DNA from 2 places in the Iodobacter arcticus genome. Region 1 is predicted to be linked to the other one. Evidence: riboswitches for the same ligand, from Rfam matches in the RefSeq annotation. Region 1 holds a riboswitch; the other holds the start of a gene.
What was found. A riboswitch is a leader RNA that binds a small molecule or an ion and turns the genes downstream of it on or off. The one in region 1 is predicted to bind manganese.

Region 1 (5,355 bases):
GGTTATACCGTTGGTTTCCCGGGGCTAGCGGCTTATGCGGCGAGTAAGGCGGGGCTGATTGGTTTGACGCAAGCGCTGGCATCCGAATTCGGCGCTCAGGGCGTACGCGTAAATGCGCTTTTGCCAGGTGGCACGGATACCCCGATGGGCCGTGCCTTTGCCAGCACGCCAGAAGCCTTAGCTTTTGTGCAGGGGCTTTTTGCTATGAAGCGGCTTGCTTTGCCCGATGAGATTGCGCAATCGGCGCTTTATCTTGCTTCTGACGCATCTAGCTTTACGACCGGCTCGGCGCTACTGGTAGATGGTGGGCTTTCGATTAATCGTACTTAAGTTGTTTCGTCTGGAGATGTTTATGTCTGACTATGAACGCATTGCCAAAGCGATTTATTTTATTTCTACTCGCGTGCATAGTCAGCCTAGTTTGGATGAAATTGCAGCACACTTACATTTAAGCCCTTTTCATTTTCAGCGTTTATTTTGCCGTTGGGCAGGGGTAACGCCAAAGCGGTTTTTGCAAGTGCTGACTTTGGAGCGGGCCAAGCAATTATTGCGCGAATCCAAATCGCTGCTTGAGGTCTCTGATACGCTGGGTTTAAGCAGTGGCTCGCGCCTTTATGATCATTTTGTGCATCTGGAGGCGGTGACGCCAGGAGAGTACAAAAAGGAAGGGGCGGGTTTGTCCATCGGCTATGCCGTGCATAACACGCCATTTGGTCCTGCATTTATTGCTATTACGCCACGAGGAATTTGTAAGTTTTCCTTCTTGCAGGGCGAGGCGCTGGACGAGCATCTGGCTGATTTATGCAAAAAATGGCCTTATGCCGTGGTGCATGAAGAGCAGCAAGCCACACTTGAAGTCTTAGATGGGATGTTTGGCGGGGCAAAAAAACCGGATCGGCCTATTTCTTTGCATGTGGCGGGGACAAATTTTCAGGTCAGTGTTTGGAAAGCCTTGCTACAGATTCCACCAGCTACCGTGGTGAGTTATTCCCAAGTGGCGAATGCGATTGGTAGCCCTAATGCGGCGAGGGCGGTGGGTACGGCTATTGGCTCAAATCCTGTTGCATTTTTAATCCCCTGCCATCGTGTGATCCAGCAAAGCGGTAAGTTGGGGGGCTATTACTGGGGAGAAACGCGTAAGCACGCGATTCATGCTTGGGAGTCGGCGAGAGAAGAAGTGCTTTTGCCGGAATAGGCAGGTGCGTTTGGGGCGATGCTTTTGAGTTTTTTACTTTTTGATGAGCAGGGCTCGGTTTGTTTTAGATAAACCGAGCCTGCAAATGGCTTTGCGAGCTTAGTTGATGCAGCTTGGTGCGGCAGCCAGTTCTAGCGTTTTGCATAGTTCTAAAAAGCGATCCAGCTTGTTGCTGCGCATCAGTAGTACTTGCATATCGTCATTCAGCGATTTGCTGAAGTTGACAAGTGTGTAGGCAGGATCAAGCTCTTTCTGGATAAGGCGCAGAGCGTCGGCCTTGCTGAGGTCTTTGAGCGCTGCGGAGGTTAGCTCTAGCTCGCCTTCGCCAAAAGCCTCTTCGATCTGTGCGTAGAGTGCATCGGCTTTGTTTGCGCGAAAGAGCAGGCCGTCTTCAAGCTGCTCGATCAGTACCCATTCCCAGAGTGGAATTGCAAAATGGGCTTGGTAAGCGCTTTCTTTATCGTTTGCCAGATAGCTTTCAGCGTCGTTGGCTGCTTTGAGCACTTCGGCGCTCATTGCAAGAATGTCGTTTTGCTCCAGGCCGCCATCGGCGATCAGGTCGAAGAACTCGGTGATATGCGTTTGATTCATTGGGTAATCCTGATTAGGGCATCTTTAAAGACGATCACTTCTGTGCAAGCTGGCATTGCGCATCAAAATATCCCCTCGCATTTTAAAATAATTGCGGCAGCGATCTTGTTTGCGATTGGCCTTGCATAGAAAGAATTGCTCTTTGAGTTGCCCATTAATAAATGCCATCGGCGCTACAACAGCGCCGAAGGGCAGATGATAAAGGGATTTTAGCTTTAGCGCTTAGCCGTGTTGCGGTGCTCGTTGAAACCGCAGGGTTTTATACTGAGCAAGCGGGCTAGGTTTGCTCAAGCAAGGCGCTGCTTTGCGCAAGGATGGCGGTGTTTAATCGCGCTTTAGTCATTGCAAAGAGCGTGATGCCCAGTGAAGCGTTTATTCAGGGATAAGCCTTTGGTGGTTCATGGTTGCTGTTATGCGTATGGCAAACGATGGGTAATATTGCTGTTTTGTATGCTTTTATTTTTGGCTGGCAAGTGCACATTTGGGCCTCAATTTTTAAAAGAAAGGAGTTCGTCAGGAATAAACTACTGTATTTTCTTTGAGCGCCGGGCTTGAGAAGGGCATAAAGCCTAGGGTGGCAGAGTAGCCTGAGGTAAGCCACTCTTGTGTTTTTCTCAAAAATGTAAGTTGTTGCACCCATTTATTAATGACACATTGTGTTGCCGTTTTGTGAGCCTATTGGTTTGACCCAGCTTGACAGCGCCAAACCATGCTGAAAGACTGCTGCCAAATAAAGTAAGATTGCTTAGTTAAAATAGAAAGGAATTTTTATGCTTAAAGTGAAAGGTCTGCTTGTTGCGGCATCAGTAGCTGCTATGTTATCCGCTTGTTATGTGGTACCTATTCAGCCTGCTACAGCAGGTGCTGGCCCATCGCCGCGCCAGCCTATGCCTGTTGCGATGGCAGAAGTGGTTGCGCCGCGCCCTGTGTATACCGCAAGGCTTTACCCTACCAATGATGCCGCGGCGGCCATTGGCCGGATTAACGGCACAATCAGCAATCCGGAAAAAGGCCATGGCGAGTTTGCTTTTAACGCGGGCAAGGAAGCTTATGCTGGCGAAGCCACCCGTGCACCGGGATCGTCCAAAGGCAATGCAAACGCCGTAGGTAATAAAGGTGGCTATGCCAAGTGTGATTACAGCATGAGCAGCGCAGAGTTGGGTGCAGGTACTTGTGCTTTCTCTAACGGCGCACGTTTTGACTTACACATCTCGCTTTAATCTCTCTCTACCCATCGATGCGGCGTTCATCTGCATCGATGGGTATTGTCATGTTTTAGATTGCCCAGCCTAAGTAGAGCGCAAATCCTGCGTAAAGAAAGCCAATGCAGCTCCGTTGCCGCGCTTTCGGGAAGTGCCGTGCCAAAAGCCGCCAGTACCGAGCCCACCGCAGTCGCGCCCAGCTTCATATGCCGGGCACACCATTCAATGGCGTTGACGAAATAGTCACAGGCTAAATAGATGGCAATGGCCGAGAAGTAGAACAGGAACAGAGTGGGTAACATGCAAAAGCACAATGCCGGGCAAGCAATTAAACCAATGGCGCAACGACACGGCTTGCCTGGCAGGCAAACGTATCGAGGCCAAAGGTATCGCTGAATCATCTGCCATACCGGCTGATGATCAATGACGCCATGCAGCAAGAAGCCGCAAGTTTGTTGACGCCACCTCCCTCGCTTTGCGCGAAGGATAGCTACTACCCAATGACAGGAGGGGCGATTCTGGCAGATGTGGAGCGGGTGGGCTGGCTATGGATTAAATCTCTTAGTCATAATCTATAGCGCTTTGAATTCTGGTGTAATCAGGCAGCAGCATGGTATAAGCTGAGTGCTTAAAATCTTACAGAAAACATAATGAATTTGCGGGAATTGGCTCAGCTACTGAATTTATCGCCCACAACGGTGAGCCGTGCTTTGAATGGTTTTTCTGATGTCAGCGAAAAAACGCGGCTGCGAGTGGCCGCAGCGGCAGAGCGGCATGGTTATCAGCCCAATAGCACCGCCAGAAAACTGGCGCTGGGCCGCACCGATTGCGTGGGGATGATTTATCCGCTGCAACCCAATGATTTAAACGATCCGGTTTTTCACGCCATTGTGGGCGGAATGACTGATCAGTTTAATGATGCAGGTATCGATCTGATGCTGATTTCGGCAGATACCCATAATGAGCTGCAAACCTATCAGCGCATTACCGCTGGGCACAGGGTTGACGGGCTGATTGTGGCGCGTACCTGCGTATTTGATGAGCGATTGCGCTATTTGCAATCGTGTCACTTCCCTTTTGTAGCGCATGGCCGCTCGCAAATGGATACGCCTTATCCCTGGTTTGATTATGACAATGATGCGGGCACCCGCGCCGCAGTTGAGCGCTTACTGGCCTTGGGCCACAAACGCATCGCCCTGATTTCTGCTCCTTTAGCGCTTAATTTTGCCATGCAGCGTAAGCAGGGTTTTGTAGCGGCGATGCAGGCAGCAGGGGTGACGGTGGAATCCAGCTTATTGCAAGAAGGCGCGCTGACTGCGCAAATGGGCGAGGCGCTGATGCACCGCTTGCTAAAGCTTAGCCAGCGCCCTACGGCGGTGATTGTGGATAATAACCTAGCGGCGATGGGCGTGCTGGCGGCATTGCGCCAAGCAGAGCTGAGGGCAGGCACGGATATTTCGCTGATTGTATTTGGTGGCGTAGCGCCAGAGCTGGCGATGGGGCAAAACATTACCGCCATCCGCCAGCCCGATCCACGCGAAGCGGGCGTTACGTTGGCTTCGCTGATGCTGGCGCGGCTGAGGGGGGAAGACCCAGAGTCCTTGCAAGTGCTTTGGCCAACCCTATTGCAGCCGGGCACCAGTGATCAGGCTTGTTTGATTTAATTGGGCGGCTGTTGTTAAAACCTAAGATCTGTAGACACAGAGCTCACCGAGCTAAAAGGCAGGACACTAAGAAAACAAAGGATTCCTGCTGGCGATGATTTTAAAGCCATCTTGGGTGGCAAAGTCATGCAATGCATCTTTTGTAGGGTGGGCAAGGCGTTTTATCTTGCCCACGCGGGGCCATTCGGGTGGTGTGTTGCAGGTGTTTAATATCTTGTAAATGATCGCGTGGGCACAAAATCGTGCCCACCCCACAGGCATGTGGTTTTTTGGTGAATTGCGCGTTATTTGTCGTTGGTTTTGAATATAAGCCCGGTTTTGTCGAGTGCCTGCCTCCTTTGTAAGGAAGCAGGCATTTTTATTGTCTTTTTACTTAGCAATAAGCATGAAAAACAATCATTTTAATGACGTTTAAATATTGTAAATAGGGTTATCAATGTAGTTTACATCATGTAGTGACGTGGATTAACTTACGAAAAAACAAATCCAAACCGCTTTGGAAATAAGGTTTGGCGTTGTTTTTATCGCTTTCAAACCGTTTAAAACAAATAAAACAATGGATTGAAAGCGCTTTTGATCAGCCTTGGCAATATGATTTGCTGTTTTGTAGCGATTTATTGATTTACTACAAGGTTGCTTATTCGTTTTAGCGGCATAGCCGTACCTATTCAGGGAAGAGATGAGATGAAGTTCAAATCAGTAA
Region 2 (5,355 bases), on a different contig from region 1:
TTAACCAAAAGCCGCAAACTTAATCAGCCACAGCGCAGTAATAATCAACACGGCAGGGCTTAGATCTTTATAGCGACCCGCCAGCACTTTAATTGCCGCGTAGCTAATAAAACCAAACGCAATCCCATCCGCAATCGAATAAGTAAACGGCATACCTACGGCGGTAATCACGGCAGGTGCGGCTTCGGTAATATCATCCCAATCAATTTCGGCCAGACCACGCGCCATCAGTACGGCTACATAGCAAAGTGCGGGTGCGGTGGCATACGCAGGTACGGTGCCAGCCAATGGCGCCACAAAGAGAGCCGCCAAAAACAAGATCGCAACGACCAAGCTAGTCAGGCCCGTGCGACCGCCTGCTGCAACGCCTGCCGCTGATTCAACATAGGCGGTTACGCTTGAAGTACCCAAGGCGGCCCCTACCATAATGGCAGAAGAATCAGCGAACAGCGCTTTCTTTAAACGGGGCAGTTTGCCGTCTTTATCCAGCAAACCAGAGCGGTGAGAAACGCCGACTAAAGTGCCGGTAGTATCAAACAAATCAACAAAGAAGAAAATAAACACTACACCCAAGAGGCCCGCATTCAGCGCACTTTTAATATCCATTTGCATAAAGGTGGGTGCAATCGACGGTGGCGGTGAAAACACACCTTTGAATTCGGTTAAGCCGAATAAAATCGACAGCAGCGTCACACCTAATACGCCAATAATAATTGCACCTTTTACTTTGCGGTATTCAAGCGCCACAATTAAAAAGAAGCCCAATACGGCTAATAATGTGCTTGGTGCATGGATATCACCCAATTGCACCATCGTCACAGGCGAAGCGGTAATCAGGCCAGCGCTTTTCAGCCCAATAATAGCCAGAAACAATCCCACACCGGCAGAAATAGCCAGCTTTAAAGAATGCGGAATGGCATTCACCAGCACTTCACGCAATTTAAACGAGGAAACCAGCACAAAAACCACGCCAGAAATAAACACCGCACCCAACGCAGTTTGCCAAGGCACACCCATGCCTTTAACCACAGCAAAGGTAAAATAAGCGTTCAAACCCATACCCGGGGCTAGCGCAATCGGGTAATTAGCCAAAAGCGCCATCACGGCAGTACCAAAAGCCGCAGCCAGACAGGTCGCCACAAACACGGCATTAAAATCCATACCGGTTTGCGCCAAAATGGCTGGATTAACAAAAATAATATAGGCCATAGTTAAAAACGTTGTAAAACCCGCAATCACTTCGGTTTTAACGTTAGTACCGTGTTCTTTTAATTTGAACAATGCTTCGAGCATGAGCCCATTTCCCCGTTAAATAAAAACAAATAAGCCGGAGCGTATTGATGCAATCTAAATAGAAAACAAAAATACATTCCGACTTTCGCACGCTTAAAAAATCAACTACCCACACCTAACAAAGCCAATACACCCAGCAGAGCAAAAACGGCTGCGGCTACAAAACGTACATAACGCAGAATATGCATTCGGGCTGCGATCCACTTACCCACAAAAACAGCAGGCACATCGGCAATCATCATGCCGACCGTTGTACCAGCAACCACCGCCCACAAAGGCTGATATTTCAGCGCCAGCGCCACGGTGGCCACTTGCGTTTTATCGCCAATCTCAGCCAAAAAGAAAGCTAACGTTGTGGCAACAAATGCGCCATAAGGCTTGATTTGCGCTTCTTCTTCGCCCATTTCATCGGGCACCAGTGCCCAGGCGGCAATCGCTAAAAAGCCCAAACCAATCACCCAGCGCAAAACAAGCGGCGAAATCATACCTGCTACCTGCTGACCAATCCAACCGGCAGCAAAGTGATTCAGTACAGTCGCAACAAAGATACCCAAGATAATGGGCAAAGGACGGCGAAAGCGTGCTGCCAGAATTAACGCAAGTAATTGCGTTTTATCGCCGATTTCGGCGATGGCGACAACGCCAGTAGAAATAAGAAAGGTATCAATCATCGAGTCGTGTTTCCGGGGCGGGCAGGATAGAGGTCGCACAGCATTGCCCACCCCGGGAAATGCTGAACGAACCTCAGGTCTTGTCAAGCTGGCCTGCGCTCTGCTTACAGAACACCGCTCCAACCGAATACGCCATGGATCAAACGATCCAAGTATGTTGACGTATTCCCCGCAAACCGTTCTTTCAAACCAGCTGCAGGCGACTACTCCCCCGAAGACCAAAGCGCGGATTTTAACCACCCCTTATGCATGCTGCAATCCCAGATTACAAAAACCGCCACTACGCCATACTATTTACATGTCTTAAACAGCTGTTTTGATGTGCCCCAGCAGCGCGGCGCAGCCCGCCTCGCACTGATCCAGAACGGTCTCAAACCCAGCTGGGCCGCCATAGTAAGGATCTAACACCTCGTTTTGAGTAGGGACAGGGGCAAAGGATAAAAATAATTTCACCCGCGATTGATATTCTGGTGGGCATTGCCGTTGTAAATCCCTTAAATGGCCATTATCCATCGCCAAAATCAAATCAAACTCAGCAAAATCGCTCTGCTGCACGCTGCGGGCGCGCAAAAAAGACAAATCAAAACCACGTTTTTTAGCATAACTTTGCGAACGCCGATCTGGCGGCTCCCCAATGTGATAATCCTGTGTACCGGCAGAATCCACTTCAATGGCATGGCTTAGCCCCGCAACCTCTACCTTTTGCCGCATCACCCCATCTGCAGTGGGGCTTCTGCAGATATTTCCTGTGCACACAAAAAGCACTTTAAGTTTTTTCATTAAAATCAGCCAATCAAGAAAAATGCCATTAAAAACAGTTAATTACCAAAAATATAAATTAACGAATTAGCACATTATATATGGTGGGCATTTAGGATACCGCATAGGTCAGCAAGTTAGATCGAATCATCTTCTGGATGATTGACTATTGGCTGGCACAAAAATACCGACGCAGCTTTAGATCTCTAATGAAAGATTATGTAAGGCCGCCCGTAAACGGTGTCGCTAAGGCTTGGTTGATTGAAGGGCAAAACAGTCAATATTGAGATTTGCACAATCGGCAACGTCGGCATTCAAGATAAGGTGTTTACAAGAGAATATGAGCGCCAGACACAACTGACATCATCAGTAATTACAATCGTCAGAAATACGCACTCAACTCTTCAGCTTTAGGCTTCATTATTCCCTTGGCACTAATTGTGCAAATTATATTTAAAAAACAAACCTCTAAAAAGACGTGTATCTTTTTACACAAAAAATCAACAACTTAAATTTTAATTCATTCATTTTTAGTGCTGTAGAAAAATTCAGAAAAAACATTCTCACAACCTTATGCTGTATCAATGCGTCAGCAACTGGTAAATATTTACCTAGTTTTATTGCTTGCATATACAATAAAATTGTAATTATTCATAAGAATAGCCTCCGATATCAACTACGCAGCACCCCTGAAAAACGTAATCAGCGGTGAATTAGAAATATCGCTCCATCGCTTCGGCGCACTTTCAGAAATCCCCCACACACAACCTGGGGCACTCCTAGAAAATGAAGTAAAACAGCAGACTTCGATAACTTTGATCATGGCTATTTCACTAGAAGGTTAAGCGTCCATTCGCGTGGTCATCATTCAAGCTTGTTTTGTTGCCCTTTTTTTATGGTTTGGATGGGTGTTTTGTAGCCCATAGCCGTTTAAAAAGTAGCTAAGGAAATTTGTCTATTTGTAGCTTCGTCATTTTTCTGCAGCATCTTTCTAGACTTTCTCCATAAGAAAGTCTGCCGATTAAACACACAGATTAACTTAACTAAATTGTTGGCTCGATGTCTTCTTTTACCCGCTCGCTCTTACCGATCTCCTCCCGTCAGGCGCTATTTTTTTGTTTGCTACTCGCCACATTTGAACTGCTGACCTATGTCGCTAGCGATATTGTGATGCCCGCCATGTTGTATGTGGTTGCAGACCTCAATGCACCCGTTAGCCATGTACCCATAGCGCTGAACGCCTATTTGCTAGGCGGTGTCGCCTTCCAATGGCTTATCGGCCCCTTGTCGGATCGTTTTGGCCGTCGCCCATTGTTGTTGATTGGCGCAATCCTATTTGCCGTGGCGTGTCTGATCACGCCCTTGGTAAGCGGCATCTATGTATTCAACGCGTTACGCTTTATTCAGGGCATTGCGCTGGGCTTTGTGGTGGTGGTGAGCTATCCCGCGTTGCAAGAGTCCTTTCAGGAAACCGATGCGGTTCGCCTTATGGCGCTACTGGCCAATATCGCCTTGCTGTCACCATTATTAGGCCCATTGCTGGGCAGTATGCTGCTAGAGATTGTGACGTGGCGCACGCTGTTTGTTGGCGTGGGGCTATGTGGCATCTTGGTCTTGATCGGGCTGTGGTTTTTTATGCCTGAAACCATAGGCGTTACGCGCAAAGATGGCAGTCGGCTTGAGCCAGCGCCGCTTAATCTGGCAAGCATTTGGGCCAGTTACCGTGAACTACTGGGCAATGCTCGCTTTATGCAAGGCAGCTTGGTGTTGGGGCTCATTAGCATCCCATTAATTGGCTGGATCGGCCTTGCCCCTTTGCTACTGATGAATAATCTGGGGCTGAGTTCTATTGCCTATGGCCTGTGGCAATTGCCGATTTTTGGGGGCTTGATTGCCGGCAATCTGGCGTTGAATTATCTGGTTACCCGTCTTGAACTTGATGCATTGATTCGCCTATCGCTGTGGCCTATTTTTGGGGGCTTACTCTTGATGCTGGGAGCCACCCTGGTCACCGGCCACTTATTGGCGTTGGTGCTGGGCTTAACGATCTACGCTTTCGGCATGGGCATTTGCAACGCCACGCTTTACCGGCAGACCTTGTTTGCCAGCGAGAGTGGCAAAGGCACCGTTGCCGCCATGTTGGGGATGATTTCTGTTGCCACTATCGGCCTAGGTAGTTCGGCGCTTGCGGTGTTGGGTGCGGGCACCAGCCTTGCTGCTTTTGCTATTGCGGCCAGTATTGCTGCGGGTTTGGCTCTCTGGCCACTGTGGTGCTTGCTTAAGCGTCCGCCCATAACTGCTGCCGTTACGATTTAGTTTTTAACTACCCGCTTCCGTTCATTTATCTTGCCTAGGAAATCATTTGTGGCCTCACTCGTCCATGTCGATGCGCTGTGCGCCATCGAATCCCCCTATCGTACCGATGCCGCGTGCGATCAGCTATTTAACGCAGCAATGCGCGAACTCACTGAATATCATTGCGATGAGTCGCCAGGCTACGCCCAATGGCTAGCGTCCAATGGATGGGATAAGGCGAAGCTGGAAAACGTGAACGACTGGTCGAGCTTGCCTCCATTATTTGCCAATTATTTCAAGCGTCGCTTGGTATTAAGCAAAGCGGGCGAAGAAGCGT

Region 2: linked by a shared signal. The riboswitch ahead of ACFQNF_RS20255 (TMEM165/GDT1 family protein) and the one ahead of ACFQNF_RS15165 (hypothetical protein) in region 1 are both predicted to bind manganese.

What each region holds. Positions count from the first base shown of each region.
Region 1 is NZ_JBHTBQ010000033.1:251,262-256,616, forward strand. It holds gene ACFQNF_RS15145 (SDR family oxidoreductase) at 1-330, shown strand, start outside; gene ACFQNF_RS15150 (bifunctional transcriptional activator/DNA repair enzyme AdaA) at 353-1,195, shown strand; gene ACFQNF_RS15155 (hypothetical protein) at 1,295-1,786, opposite strand; gene ACFQNF_RS15160 (hypothetical protein) at 2,557-3,006, shown strand; gene ACFQNF_RS15165 (hypothetical protein) at 3,033-3,290, opposite strand; yybP-ykoY riboswitch at 3,383-3,499, opposite strand; gene ACFQNF_RS15170 (substrate-binding domain-containing protein) at 3,639-4,652, shown strand; gene ACFQNF_RS15175 (maltoporin) at 5,337-5,355, shown strand, end outside.
Region 2 is NZ_JBHTBQ010000046.1:71,211-76,565, forward strand. It holds gene ACFQNF_RS20250 (NCS2 family permease) at 1-1,293, opposite strand; gene ACFQNF_RS20255 (TMEM165/GDT1 family protein) at 1,395-1,961, opposite strand; yybP-ykoY riboswitch at 2,050-2,181, opposite strand; gene ACFQNF_RS20260 (low molecular weight protein-tyrosine-phosphatase) at 2,268-2,744, opposite strand; gene ACFQNF_RS20265 (MFS transporter) at 3,783-5,039, shown strand; gene ACFQNF_RS20270 (LuxE/PaaK family acyltransferase) at 5,088-5,355, shown strand, end outside.